Regions from separate parts of the Marinobacter gudaonensis genome, predicted to be linked through region 2. Evidence: predicted binding sites of a transcription regulator. Region 2 holds the regulator's gene; each other region holds the start of a gene.
The links. The regulator sigma-54, encoded in region 2, starts transcription at its own class of promoters, with help from an activator protein. The targets are predictions, from matches to a motif close to ANTGGCATNNANNTTGCTNT.
Positions count from the first base shown of each region.

Region 1 (4,179 bases), 1.7 Mb from region 2:
GAGGACGCCAACAACCGACCTTTCGTGACCCGTTACTACAACGCAGGTGTACATCGGGGCGCACTGGCCATGCCGCAGTTCATGGTGGATGCACTGGAAGACGAGGTTCGCCCGGAAGAGGGCTGATCAAACGCGCAGAGAATGACCAACCGGAACTGGCCAGCCAGTTCCGTGAAGGCAAAAAAAGGGGCGCCGGATGGCGCCCCTTCTTCGTTATGGAGTCAGCGCTTACTGCTTGCCGCTGACAAACTCCGGATAGGCTTCCATACCACACTCGGACAGATCCACACCTTCGTACTCGTCTTCTTCGCTGACCCGCAGGCCCATGACAGCCTTCAGGATGCCCCAGACCACGAGGCTGGCAACGAACACCCAGACGAAGATGGTAATGGCGCCAACAATCTGGCCGGTGAAGGTGACGTCGCCGTTGGTGAGCGGCACCAGCAGCAGGCCCAGCAGACCACAGACACCGTGTACCGAGATGGCACCGACCGGGTCGTCGATCCGCAGCTTGTCCATGGTCACGATGCTCAGGACTACGAGTACGCCGCCGATGGCGCCGAACAGAGTGGCAGTCAGCGCGCTCGGGGTGGACGGCTCGGCGGTGATGGTCACCAGACCGGCCAGGGCACCGTTCAGCAGCATGGTCAGGTCGGCCTTACCGAACATCAGGCGAGCGGTGATCAGGGCCGCGACGGCGCCACCGGCAGCTGCCGTGTTGGTGTTCAGGAACACCATGGCCACGGAGTTGGCGCTGGCGATGTCGCCCAGTTTCAGGACGGAACCGCCGTTGAAGCCAAACCAGCCCATCCACAGGATGAAGGTACCCAGGGTAGCCAGCGGCAGGTTGGCGCCCGGGAAGGCGCGGATTTCGCCGTTGGGGCCGTACTTGCCCTTACGGGCGCCGAGCAGGAGTACACCGGCAAGAGCGGCAGCCGCACCGGCCATGTGCACGATACCGGAACCGGCAAAGTCACTGAAGCCAAGGTCGCCCAGGGTGTACATGCCAAACACGGAGGCACCGCCCCAGGTCCAGGCACCTTCCAGCGGGTAGATAAAGCCGGTCATGAACACGGCGAATACCAGGAAGGCCCACAGCTTCATACGCTCGGCCACGGCACCGGACACGATGGACATGGCGGTGGCAACGAACACGACCTGGAAGAAGAAGTCAGAAGCGCCGGAGTAGATGGAACCACCCTCGAAGCCGTCTTCACGGCCGGCAAAATCGCCGAGCACCGCAGCGGTATCTACGTCGGCAATGCCGGACAGGAAGATGTTGCCGCCGTACATGATGGCGTAGCCGCACACCAGGTACATGATGCAGGAAATGGCAAACAGGGCCACGTTCTTGGTCAGGATTTCCGTGGTGTTCTTGGCACGCACCAGGCCGGATTCGAGCATGGCAAAGCCAGCTGCCATCCACATGACTAATGCGCCGCACACCAGAAAATAAAAGGTATCTATAGCGTACTGCAGGTGAAAGATGTTGCTTTCCATTTGAAGCCCTCCGCACGAGGCTTTTCAGGTTTAGAATTTTTTGCGTTGGCTGTTCTGCGTCAGAACTGGTTCACACCGCTTCTTCGCCGGTTTCGCCCGTCCGGATCCGGATGGCCTGTTCCAGTTCGGTTACAAAGATCTTGCCGTCACCGATCTTGCCGGTGTTGGCTGCCTTGGTAATGGATTCGATGACCTGGTCGAGCAGGTTGTCGCCGATGGCAACCTCCACCTTGACCTTGGGCAGGAAGTCCACCACGTATTCCGCGCCACGATAGAGTTCTGTGTGGCCTTTCTGCCGACCGAAGCCTTTGACTTCAGTGACGGTTACGCCTTGCACGCCAATCTCGGATAGTGCCTCACGGACATCATCCAATTTGAAAGGCTTGATGATCGCTGTCACAAGTTTCATTGCTTTCTCCTTGGTAAAGCCGTCCCAACATTGAGGGCCCGTCGGCCGTTTGTTGAGTTCGGGATGCTGCCACCTCGCACACCAATTGTGCGGATTGCGTACGAGAGCTTTAGCATCGGGTATGCCAACGCAAAAAAATTCATTAAAAACAACAATATGGTTTGCGGCCGTCCCAGAATGGAGCAAAGATGTGCACCAAAATGAAGCGCGCCTCCCGAGTGTGAGCCAAATTAGAGCAGGGCTCGCCCGGTCGGTGCGCAGTATACCGCTGACCGGCTACAGTATGGCAGTAGCTGCGGTGTGATACACTCCCACCGTTCGGTCAATAGTCGTCCCGTCTGGTGATATCCGGGCTTTATTGGAACGGCACTACGGGAATCAAGGGAGGTGACAAGTGAAAGGTCCACAAGATATTTTTGCCCAGCTGCAGGGCCAGTTCGGCCAGTTTGTTCCCGACATGGCCCGCGCCGCCCGGGAAGATTTTGAAACCCAGGCCCGGGCGGCGGTTATGGCCGTGCTTTCCCGTCTGGAGCTGGTAACCCGCGAAGAATTCGATGCCCAGCAGGCGGTGCTGATGAAAACCCGCGAAAAGGTCGAAGCTCTTGAGAAGCGGGTGGCGGAGCTGGAGAAGTCCCGGGCCGCGAACTGAGTTACAGGGCCCGGCAGGACGCCGGGTCAGTTATTGAATTACCGACCAGGGAAGGTTGTCATGCTAGCGATTGTCCATGCGCGCGCCATCATCGGCGTGTCCGCGCCTGCGGTTACCGTAGAAGTCCACCTCTCCGGAGGACTTCCTGCACTGTCTATAGTCGGACTGCCGGAAACCGGCGTCCGGGAAAGCAAGGAGCGGGTGCGAAGCGCCCTGCTCAACGCCGGCTTTGAGTTTCCGGCGCGACGCATCACCATCAACCTGGCTCCCGCTGATCTGCCCAAGGAGGGCGGCCGTTTCGACCTGCCTATCGCCCTGGGCATTCTGGCGGCCTCCGGCCAGATACCGGCCGACAGCCTGACCGGCTGCGAGTTTCTTGGTGAACTGTCCCTGGATGGTGCCCTGCGACCGGTCAAGGGGGTGCTGCCTGCGGTGTTGGCGGCACGGGATGATGAGCGGGCGCTGCTGGTGCCGAAAGCCAACGCCGGTGAAGCGTCCCTTGCAAGCCGGGATGATGTGCTGGCCGCCGGACATCTGCTGGCGGTGTGTGAACATCTCAGTAGTCGGGCCCGGCTGGTGCCGGTGGCTCGTTGCTCGCTGGCCCGGGACGCGCCGTCGGACGGTCCGGACCTGTCGGAAGTCCGGGGCCAGCGGGTACCCCGGCGTGCACTGGAAGTGGCGGCAGCCGGAGGCCACAACCTGCTGTTTTTCGGGCCACCGGGCACCGGTAAGAGCATGCTTGCCAGTCGACTGCCGGGCATACTGCCGGCGCTGGAAGACGCCGCGGCCATGGAAGTGGCCAGCGTTCACTCTGTAGCCGGCTTGCCGGTGCGTGAGGGACGTTGGCGCGAGCCACCCTTCCGGGCGCCCCATCACACCGCGTCTGCCGTTGCCCTGGTGGGAGGTGGCAGCAGCCCGCGACCGGGAGAAATCTCACTGGCCCATCAGGGCGTATTGTTCCTCGACGAGCTGCCTGAGTTTGAGCGCCGGGTGCTGGAGGTGCTTCGGGAGCCGATGGAGACCGGCGAGATTGCCATCAGTCGCGCGGCGCGGCAGGTCCGGTTCCCCGCCCGGTTCCAGGTGGTGGGCGCCATGAATCCCTGCCCCTGTGGCTACAGCGGCCACCCCAGCATCGAGTGTCAGTGTACGCCTCAGCAGGTGATGCGCTATCGCTCGAAGATTTCCGGCCCGCTCCTGGATCGCTTCGACCTGCATATCGAAGTACCAGTGCAGGGTGGCAGTGTGCTGATGGCGGAGGGATGCGACGGAGAGAGCAGTGCCTCCGTGCGCGAGCGCGTGATTGCGGCGCGACAGCGCCAGGGGCAGCGGCGTTGCCTGAACGCAAATCTCGCAGGCCGCGATCTCCAGGCAGCCTGTCGGCTTGATACCAGAGGGGAGCAGCTGTTGTCAGGTGCCATGGAGCGGTTGGGGCTCTCGGCCAGGGCCCTGCACCGCATCCTCCGGGTAGCCAGAACGCTCGCCGATCTGGAGGGCTGTGACCAGTTGGCGCACAGCCACCTGGTCGAGGCCCTTGGCTATCGCAATCTGGATCGGCAACAGGGCGGGCAGTCCTTGGTCTCCGCCTGACGCGCACCACTCTGGTAAACTGGTGGCAAATCTC
Region 1 covers NZ_FOYV01000001.1:2,798,229-2,802,407, forward strand. Annotated here, with positions in the region: gene speE (polyamine aminopropyltransferase) at 1-126, shown strand, start outside; gene BM344_RS12585 (ammonium transporter) at 229-1,500, opposite strand; gene glnK (P-II family nitrogen regulator) at 1,571-1,909, opposite strand; gene BM344_RS12595 (accessory factor UbiK family protein) at 2,304-2,558, shown strand; gene BM344_RS12600 (YifB family Mg chelatase-like AAA ATPase) at 2,619-4,145, shown strand.
Region 1: a site for sigma-54 is predicted at 2,019-2,038, ahead of glnK (P-II family nitrogen regulator). Genes of this name have one in related genera too.

Region 2 (4,179 bases):
TCATTGACGTTTCCCTGGAAATCCGCAGCGGGGAGATTGTCGGGCTCCTGGGTCCCAATGGGGCGGGAAAAACCACCTGCTTCTACATGATCGTCGGGCTGGTTCCCGCTGATCGTGGCCGCATTACCATCGACAGCCGCGATATCACCCCCCTGCCGATGCACGGTCGCGCCCAAAAGGGCATTGGCTACCTGCCCCAGGAAGCCTCGGTGTTCCGCAAGCTGTCGGTTCGCGACAACATCATGGCCATCCTGGAAACCCGTCGGGGCATGGGTCGCGCCGAGCGGGAGCAAAAGCTGGAGGAGCTGCTGGAAGAATTCCACATCACCCACATTCGAGACAGTGTCGGCATGGCGCTGTCGGGTGGCGAACGGCGACGGGTGGAAATAGCCCGGGCCCTGGCCATGGAGCCGGCGTTTATTCTGCTTGACGAACCCTTTGCAGGTGTTGACCCGATTTCAGTCAGTGACATCAAGCACATCATTCGCCATTTGCGCGATAAGGGCATCGGGGTACTGATCACCGACCACAACGTGCGAGAGACCCTCGATATCTGCGAGAATGCCTATATCGTTTCCGGCGGCCACATTATTGCCTCCGGCAACGCCGATGCCATCCTGGCCAACCAACAGGTCAAGGAAGTGTATCTGGGCGACGAATTCAGGCTGTGATACCAAGTGCGGATTGTTTTGATGACCTGCAGCAAGTAAACTCGGCAAAGAACTTGCTAGGGTAAATGAAACCCAAGGCAAGTAACCGGCATATAACGACTTTTTACTGGCTAAGGCACGAAGCGCTGATGAGTGACGGATCCTGAACCATGGTTATGAAAGCCTCTTTACAGTTAAAGCTGGGTCAGAGCCTGACCATGACGCCCCAGCTGCAACAGGCGATCCGGCTACTACAGCTTTCCACCCTGGACCTTCAGCAGGAAATCCAGCAGGCACTGGAATCCAACCCGATGCTGGAAACCTCCGAGGACGATGACCACCCTGACGCCTCCTCCGAAGGCCCGGAATCGGGCGAATCCGAATCCTCGGAACACACCGCCGAATCCCCGACCGAAACCCAGACCGACTGGGACGAAAGCGAGAACGGCCCGGACTGGGCCTCGGAAAACGACATCCCCGACAACATCCCCGATGACCTGCCGGTCGATACTGCCTGGGACGATATTTACCAGTCCGCACCCGCGCCGGCGGCCCGTAACGACGACGAGAACGACCACGATTTCGAGACTCGCAACTCACCGACAGAAACCCTGCAGGATCACCTGGAGTGGCAACTGAACCTCACGCCCATGAGCGAACGGGACCAGGCCATTGCTCATGCCCTGATGGATGCGGTGGATGAGCGCGGCTACCTGACCAGCTCCCTGGAAGACATTCACGCCGGGCTGCTGGATGAGGCTGAGGAAGATCCCCTCGAACTGGACGAAGTGGAAGCGGTGCTGCACCGCCTGCAGCACTTCGACCCACCAGGCGTCTTCGCCCGGGACCTTCAAGAGTGCCTGCTCATCCAGCTCAACCAGTTGCCACCGGACACTCCCTGGCTGGCCCAGGCCCGGCTGGTGATCACCCACTACATCAATCTGCTGGGCAACCGTGATTACGCCCAGTTGCTGCGACGCAGCCGGCTGAAAGAAGATCAGCTCAGGGAAGTACTGGCACTGATTACCGGGCTGAACCCGCGGCCGGGCGATGTCATTGACCGCGCCGAGCCAGACTATGTAATTCCAGACGTGATTGTGCGCAAGCACAACGGCCGCTGGCGGGTGGAACTGAATCCGGAAATTGCCCCGCGCATTCGGGTAAATGCAAGCTATGCTTCACTTATAAGGCGTGCAGACAGTAGCGCCGACAACACCTATCTGCGGGACCAGCTGCAGGAGGCGAAGTGGTTTATCAAGAGCCTGCAAAGCCGGAATGAAACACTACTTAAGGTGGCCACGCGCATCGTCGAGCACCAGCAGGGGTTCCTGGACCATGGAGAGGAGGCCATGAAGCCTCTGATACTCTCGGACATTGCCCAGGCCGTGGAGATGCATGAATCAACTATCTCAAGGGTCACTACCCAGAAGTACATGCACACCCCGAGGGGCATTTTCGAACTGAAGTATTTCTTCTCCAGCCACGTAAGCACGGACGAGGGCGGCGAATGCTCCTCAACGGCAATCCGGGCCATGATCAAGAAGCTGATTGCCGCGGAGACGCCCAAAAAGCCGTTGAGCGACAGTAAAATTGCAGCCATGCTAGGAGAACAGGGAATCAAGGTTGCGCGACGCACCGTTGCCAAATACCGGGAGGCCATGCACATTCCGCCTTCCAACGAGCGCAAGCGGCTGGTCTGATCCCTTACGGGGAGCGGCACGCAACGCAGTATTCGCCGGCGCCAAGGGCGCCTGCACCCAGACCGGCTCTCCGGAGCCGGCACGATGACAACAGGAGACGCCTATGCAACTCAATATTTCAGGCCATCACGTAGAACTGACTCCCGCACTCAAGGATTACGTTTCAGAGAAGTTCGAGAAGCTCGAGCGTCACTTTGACCACATCAGTAACTGCCAGGTTACCCTGGAAGTGGAAAAGGTGCGCCAGATCGCGGAAGCCACACTGCACGTGGTTGGTGGTGAGATTCACGCAAAGGCGGAAAACGAGGACATGTACGCGGCCATCGATGCCCTGATCGACAAGCTGGACCGCCAGATCCTCAAGCACAAGGAAAAGAATGTAGACCGGATGCACGGAAACGGCTCTCGTTAACCGGCTGTTATGGTGTAATTCATACAATCGAGCTGCGACACGAGTGACGTGTCGCAGCCTTTTTTTTAACGGAAACCCAGTCGATCCATGAGCGACACATCCCTGACCATAGACAACATTCTTGCGCCGGAGCTGACCCTATGCAGGGTCGCGGCCTCCAGCAAGAAACGGGCCCTGGAGTTTATTGCCGAGCAGATAAACCAGCAGGACAACACGCTCAGCGAAACCCAGATTTTCAACAATCTGATTGCCCGCGAGCGCCTGGGCAGCACCGGCATTGGCCAGGGTATTGCGATCCCGCACTGTCGGCTTGAAGGGCTGGATCACGTGGTGGGCGTGCTGATGACCCTCGAGGAAAGCGTCGACTTCGACGCCATCGATAATCAGCCGGTCGACCTGATTTTCGCGCTGATCGTGCCCAAGGAGGCCACCAGCGAGCACCTCGAACTTCTCAGCCAACTGGCCGAAAAGTTCAATGAGCGGTCGTTCTGTGACCGACTCCGGCAGTGCCAGGATGCCCGAACGCTTTACGAACGCATGACCGCTACGGGCGGATGAGAGCTACCACAGCAGAGGAAGTTTGGTCATGAAGCTGATCATCGTCAGTGGCAGATCCGGCTCGGGCAAGAGTACGGCACTTCATGTGCTTGAAGACCTTGGCTTCTACTGCATCGACAACCTTCCCATTGGCCTTCTGTTCCCGCTCACCCGTGAGGCGGCAGGCCAGGCCAGTCCGGGCCGGCTGGGCAAGATGGCAGTGAGCATCGACGCCCGCAACCTGTCGGGAGAACTGGCGAATTTCGAGGACATCTACCGCAGTCTTCAGGGTACCGGCGTTACTGTGGAGATCATTTTCCTGGACGCCGACGAACAGTCGCTGCTTCAGCGTTTCCACGCAACACGCCGCAAACATCCGCTGAGCGACGACAAAACCTCGCTGCGGGAGGCAATCAGCAGCGAGAAAACATTGCTGGAGCCGCTGTCCAAGCTGTCAGACCTGTATATCAACACCACTGGCATGTCCATGTACGAACTGCGGGACATGGTCAAACAACGGGTGGTGGGTCGCAAGGACCAGGAGTTGGCTCTGCTGTTCCAGTCCTTTGGATTCAAGCACGGTGTTCCCCTGGATTCGGACTACGTTTTTGATGTCCGCTGCCTACCCAACCCTTACTGGGACACCAGTCTGCGCAAATATGTGGGCACCGACCAGCCGGTTATCGATTTCCTTGAACAGGAGCCGTCCACTCGAAAAATGATCGAAGACCTGACGACGTTCCTGGATAACTGGCTGCCATCCTTCGCCGACAGTAATCGTAGCTATATGACCATCTCCATCGGCTGTACCGGCGGCCAACACCGGTCGGTCTACATGTGCGAACAGTTGGGCGCCTACTTCCGGCAGAAATACAGCAAT
Region 2 covers NZ_FOYV01000001.1:1,085,282-1,089,460, forward strand. Annotated here, with positions in the region: gene lptB (LPS export ABC transporter ATP-binding protein) at 1-671, shown strand, start outside; gene BM344_RS04935 (RNA polymerase factor sigma-54) at 821-2,350, shown strand; gene hpf (ribosome hibernation promoting factor) at 2,454-2,762, shown strand; gene ptsN (PTS IIA-like nitrogen regulatory protein PtsN) at 2,850-3,320, shown strand; gene rapZ (RNase adapter RapZ) at 3,349-4,179, shown strand, end outside.

Region 3 (4,179 bases), 870 kb from region 2:
CACCAGCCCACCCAGGAGCACCCGTGCGGCTGCGGAGCCCGCCAGCTCCGACGGAACGGACTCCATGGCGGCAAACCGGTACTGGTGAACCACAGCCAGGCCCGTACCGCCAATCACCGACGCCAGGCACAGCAACAGGAAAGAGCCCGCCCAGGACGCCGTGGCGCCAACGAGGCCAGCCACTATGCCCATTATGGCGCCGAGCAGCATGACCCGCTTGCGCCCCACCCGCTCCATCAGCCAGGTTGCGGGTTTGATAGCCAACACGGTGCCCACCACCACAAGACCCACCGGAAGCGTGGCCCACTCGGGCGCCGGAGCGAGCAGGCGCCCCTGGATACTGCCGATGAACACAATGAAAGGCGCCGTACACATGGCCAGCGCCTGTGCAGCAACCAGAACCCAGACATTCAGGGGCATGGGTTATTTTTTCCTGTAGATGATGCCCGGGTGACACTGCACCATTTCGTAGAGATGCGGCAGCCCGTTCAGTGACTCGGATGCCCCCAGCACCAGATAACCGCCGGGGTTCAGGGTGGCGTGAATCCGGGTAAGGATGTCTTTTTTGAGGTCCGCCGAAAAGTAGATCAGCACGTTGCGACACATCACGATGTCGAACTTGCCCAGCATGTAGCGTTCCAGCAGATTCAGCTCCTTGAATTCCACCATGGTCTTGATCTGGGGCTTGATCTGCCAGCCGCCATTGAGAGAGGGCGTGAAGAACTGCTTCTGGCGATCTGGAGAGAGACCGCGGCCAATGGCGATCATCTCGTATTCGCCCTTGCGGGCAACCTCGAGGACGCTCTTGGAAATATCCGTCGCGGTGATTTTCACGTCCCGCAGTTTTCCTGGCCGTAGGCGGCGGAATTCTTCCACGATCATCGCGATGGAATAAGGCTCCTGCCCCGTGGAACAGGCGGCCGACCATATCCGTAGCGGCTGGCTGCCCTTGCTTTCCGCAAACTCGGGAAGCAGTTTCTCCTGCAGGATACGGAACGGATGACTGTCCCGGAACCAAAGGGTTTCATTGGTGGTCATGGCGTCGATGACCACCTCGCGCAGACTGCCCCGCCCGGGCCGACGCAACCGATCGAGAAGCTCACCCAGAGAATTGAGAGTGTTCTCCTCCAGGATCCGGCGCAGCCGACTTTTCACCAGATACTGTTTATTGTCACCCAGCAAAATGCCACAGGCATCCTGCAGGAACGACTTGAAGGCTTCATATTCCTGTGGGGTTATATCCGCTTTCATTGGGTCTCTGTTCTGAGTGAATCGATCGGCTTCCCATCAACCCTGGTCGATGATGTCCATCACCCGCTCGGCGAGTTCGTCGGGACTGAACTTCGCCATGAAGTCGTCTGCCCCGACCTTCTTGACCATGGCCTGATTGAACACGCCGCTGAGCGAAGTGTGGAGCATCACGAATATGTCCTCCATCGCGGGGTCACCTTTTACCTTGGTGACCAGCGTGTAACCGTCCATCTCCGGCATTTCGACGTCAGAGATGATCAATGAGAAGTGATCTCGTGCCCGGGAACCGTCGGCCGTTACCTCCTTGAGGTACTCGTAGGCCTGCTTGCCGTCGTTCTTGGTGACCACCTCCATGCCGATGGCCGTGAGGCAGCGCTCGATCTGCCGACGGGCGACAGCGGAATCGTCAACCACAAGCACCGGCAGGTGCCCGGGCACCCGATCGGCACTCTTGCTCAGGACCGCTTCCGTAACGTCCTCACCGAGCGGAGAAACTTCTGCAAGAATCTTCTCTACATCTATGATTTCGACCAGCTTATCATCAATCCGGGTGACAGCGGTAAGGTAAACATCCTTACCGGCACCCTTCGGTGGCGGGAGAATCTCCTCCCAGTTCATGTTCATGATGCGATCGACGCCGGTCACCAGGAAGCCCTGGGTCTTGCGGTTGTATTCGGTAATGATCACGAAGCTGCTGGCAAGCTCTTCCTGCGGAATGCCCGGCAGCCGGATGGCCATGCTCAGATCGATAATCGGGATAGTCTCGCCGCGGATGTGAGCGACTCCCCGAACCACCTGACGGCTGTTGGGGATGGAGGACAGCCGGGGGCACTGAAGCACTTCCTTCACCTTGAAGACATTGATGCCATAAATCTGGCGCCCCCGAAGCCGGAAAAGAAGCAGCTCAAGACGGTTCTGCCCTACCAGTTGCGTACGCTGGTTAACACTGTCCAATACCCCTGCCATTTGGTTTCTCCTGGCTTGCCGATTGCCGACGGCATATATCTTGCTGGTTACTCGTGTAAACGTGGAAAGACGGGAATTTGTCGCCCCACTGCCGATCAGCCCGGTTAACGGCCGACCGTGCCGAATCATTAATGCATTCGGCAGATCCACACTGATACCAACAGCATAGGACAAACTGATACGTATGCGCATCACCAATTTGGCTCTGATCCTGGTAATGTCCATCGCGAGTGGACCGCTGATGGCCGAAACCACGGCCGGACAGATCCGGAAGGCGGCGGTGGCATTTCTCCAGGCCTTTGCGACGGAACAGGCGGGCCAGGGTTACACCGTGACCTTCGAGCCCGGCGCCATTGACAGCCGCCTGGCGCTGGCCGAGTGCGCCGCGCCGCTGGAGGTACAATTCAGTGGTGATCCCTGGAAAACAACCAGCCCCTCCCTGCTGGTTGCCTGTGAAGGCGAGCGTCCCTGGCGGATGTTCGTTACCGCATCACTCTCCATCAAGGGCCCCGCCCTGGTGGCCGCTCGCCCCCTGACCCGTGGCGAGCGCATCACCGAGGCGCTTCTGATGAGCCATTCAGTGGAGGTAAATGCCTCCCGGCGTGGTGTCATCACCGACCCTCGCCAGGCGGTCGGCATGGAGGTCCGGCGCTCGGTCAATGCCGGCTCGCTGATTACCCCGGACATTCTCTCGGCTCCGGATGCCGTTGCCCGGGGTGACCATGTTATTATCACCGCCCGAAGCGGCAACTTCTCCGTGCGCTCCCGAGGCAAGGCACTGGCCAGTGCCAGCATCGGTGAGCAGGTCCTGGTTGAAAACCTGCGGTCCTCCCGCACTATCAAGGCGAATGTGGTAGGCCCGGGTCAGGTCGAGATTCCCATGTAGTCGGCCACCGGCAAGCGCTTGCCGAGGCGGCAAGGCTCTGCCCTGTAAAATCTGTCAAAAAAAGGTTAAAGAATTCGGCACCGCAGCCGATATGCAGATACAAACTCGAGTTAATGCCCTGTAAACAAGGGCTCATCAGGCAAGCAGGTACGATTATGTCAGTTGACTTTAATGGAATTGGCCCCGGCCAGGTCAACACCCAGAGAACCACGGCCGACAAGAGCACGGGCAACCAGAACACCCAGCCCGCAGCGCCGGAACAGGCGAAATCCCAGGCGCAGGGCGCCCGGGGCGACAGCGTCAGCCTGAGCAACCAGGCCAAGAATCTGAAACAGCTGGAACAGAAGCTGGGCGATTACCCGGAAATGGACGACGATCGCATCGAACAGATCCGCACCGCCCTGGAAAACGGCACCTACAAGGTCGATGCAGAGAAGCTGGCCCAGAAAATGCTTGAGATGGATGAAAGCATTTTCGGATGAGTAAATCATGGCCGCAATTGATGACCTGAAAACCCTCCTCGCCCAGGATATCAGCCAGCTCGACGAACTGGCCGATGTTCTGGGCAGGGAAAAGACCCTCCTTGGTAATTCCGATCTCCGCCAACTCGAAGCCCTGACGCAGGAAAAGAATCGCTTGCTGGGTGCTATCCGCGAACGAGCGAAACAGAAAATCCGCACTCTGGTCCAGATGGGCTATCGGCCTGAAAACGGTGAGCCTTCCCGGTTCATTCGCAGTGCAGGGCTGATTGACGTGACGGAGCTCTGGCAACAGGCCGACAGCAAGCTGAAAACCTGCCAGGCGCTGAATCAGACCAATGGTCGGGTTATCAGCCACCTGCAAAAGCGGCTTTCACGCCTGACGGACATTTTCCGCGGCGCCACGGGCCAGCAGAAACTTTACGGTGCCAGGGGCGAACAGACCTCGGTTTCAAGCTCCACCGTGCTCGCCAGCGCCTGACCCCGGCGCTGGCCGGGCGCTAGCGCGTGTACAGGGTCATTCGCGAATCCGGGTGAAACCGGATATTCTGGATGCTCACGTTCCCCATGGAAGCACCGTGACCGCCGGCGACCCGG
Region 3 covers NZ_FOYV01000001.1:219,929-224,107, reverse strand. Annotated here, with positions in the region: gene BM344_RS01075 (MFS transporter) at 1-420, opposite strand, end outside; gene BM344_RS01070 (CheR family methyltransferase) at 424-1,251, opposite strand; gene BM344_RS01065 (chemotaxis protein CheV) at 1,288-2,217, opposite strand; gene flgA (flagellar basal body P-ring formation chaperone FlgA) at 2,402-3,103, shown strand; gene flgM (flagellar biosynthesis anti-sigma factor FlgM) at 3,259-3,585, shown strand; gene BM344_RS01050 (flagella synthesis protein FlgN) at 3,593-4,063, shown strand; gene BM344_RS01045 (pilus assembly protein PilB) at 4,083-4,179, opposite strand, start outside.
Region 3: a site for sigma-54 is predicted at 2,245-2,264, ahead of flgA (flagellar basal body P-ring formation chaperone FlgA). Genes of this name have one in related genera too.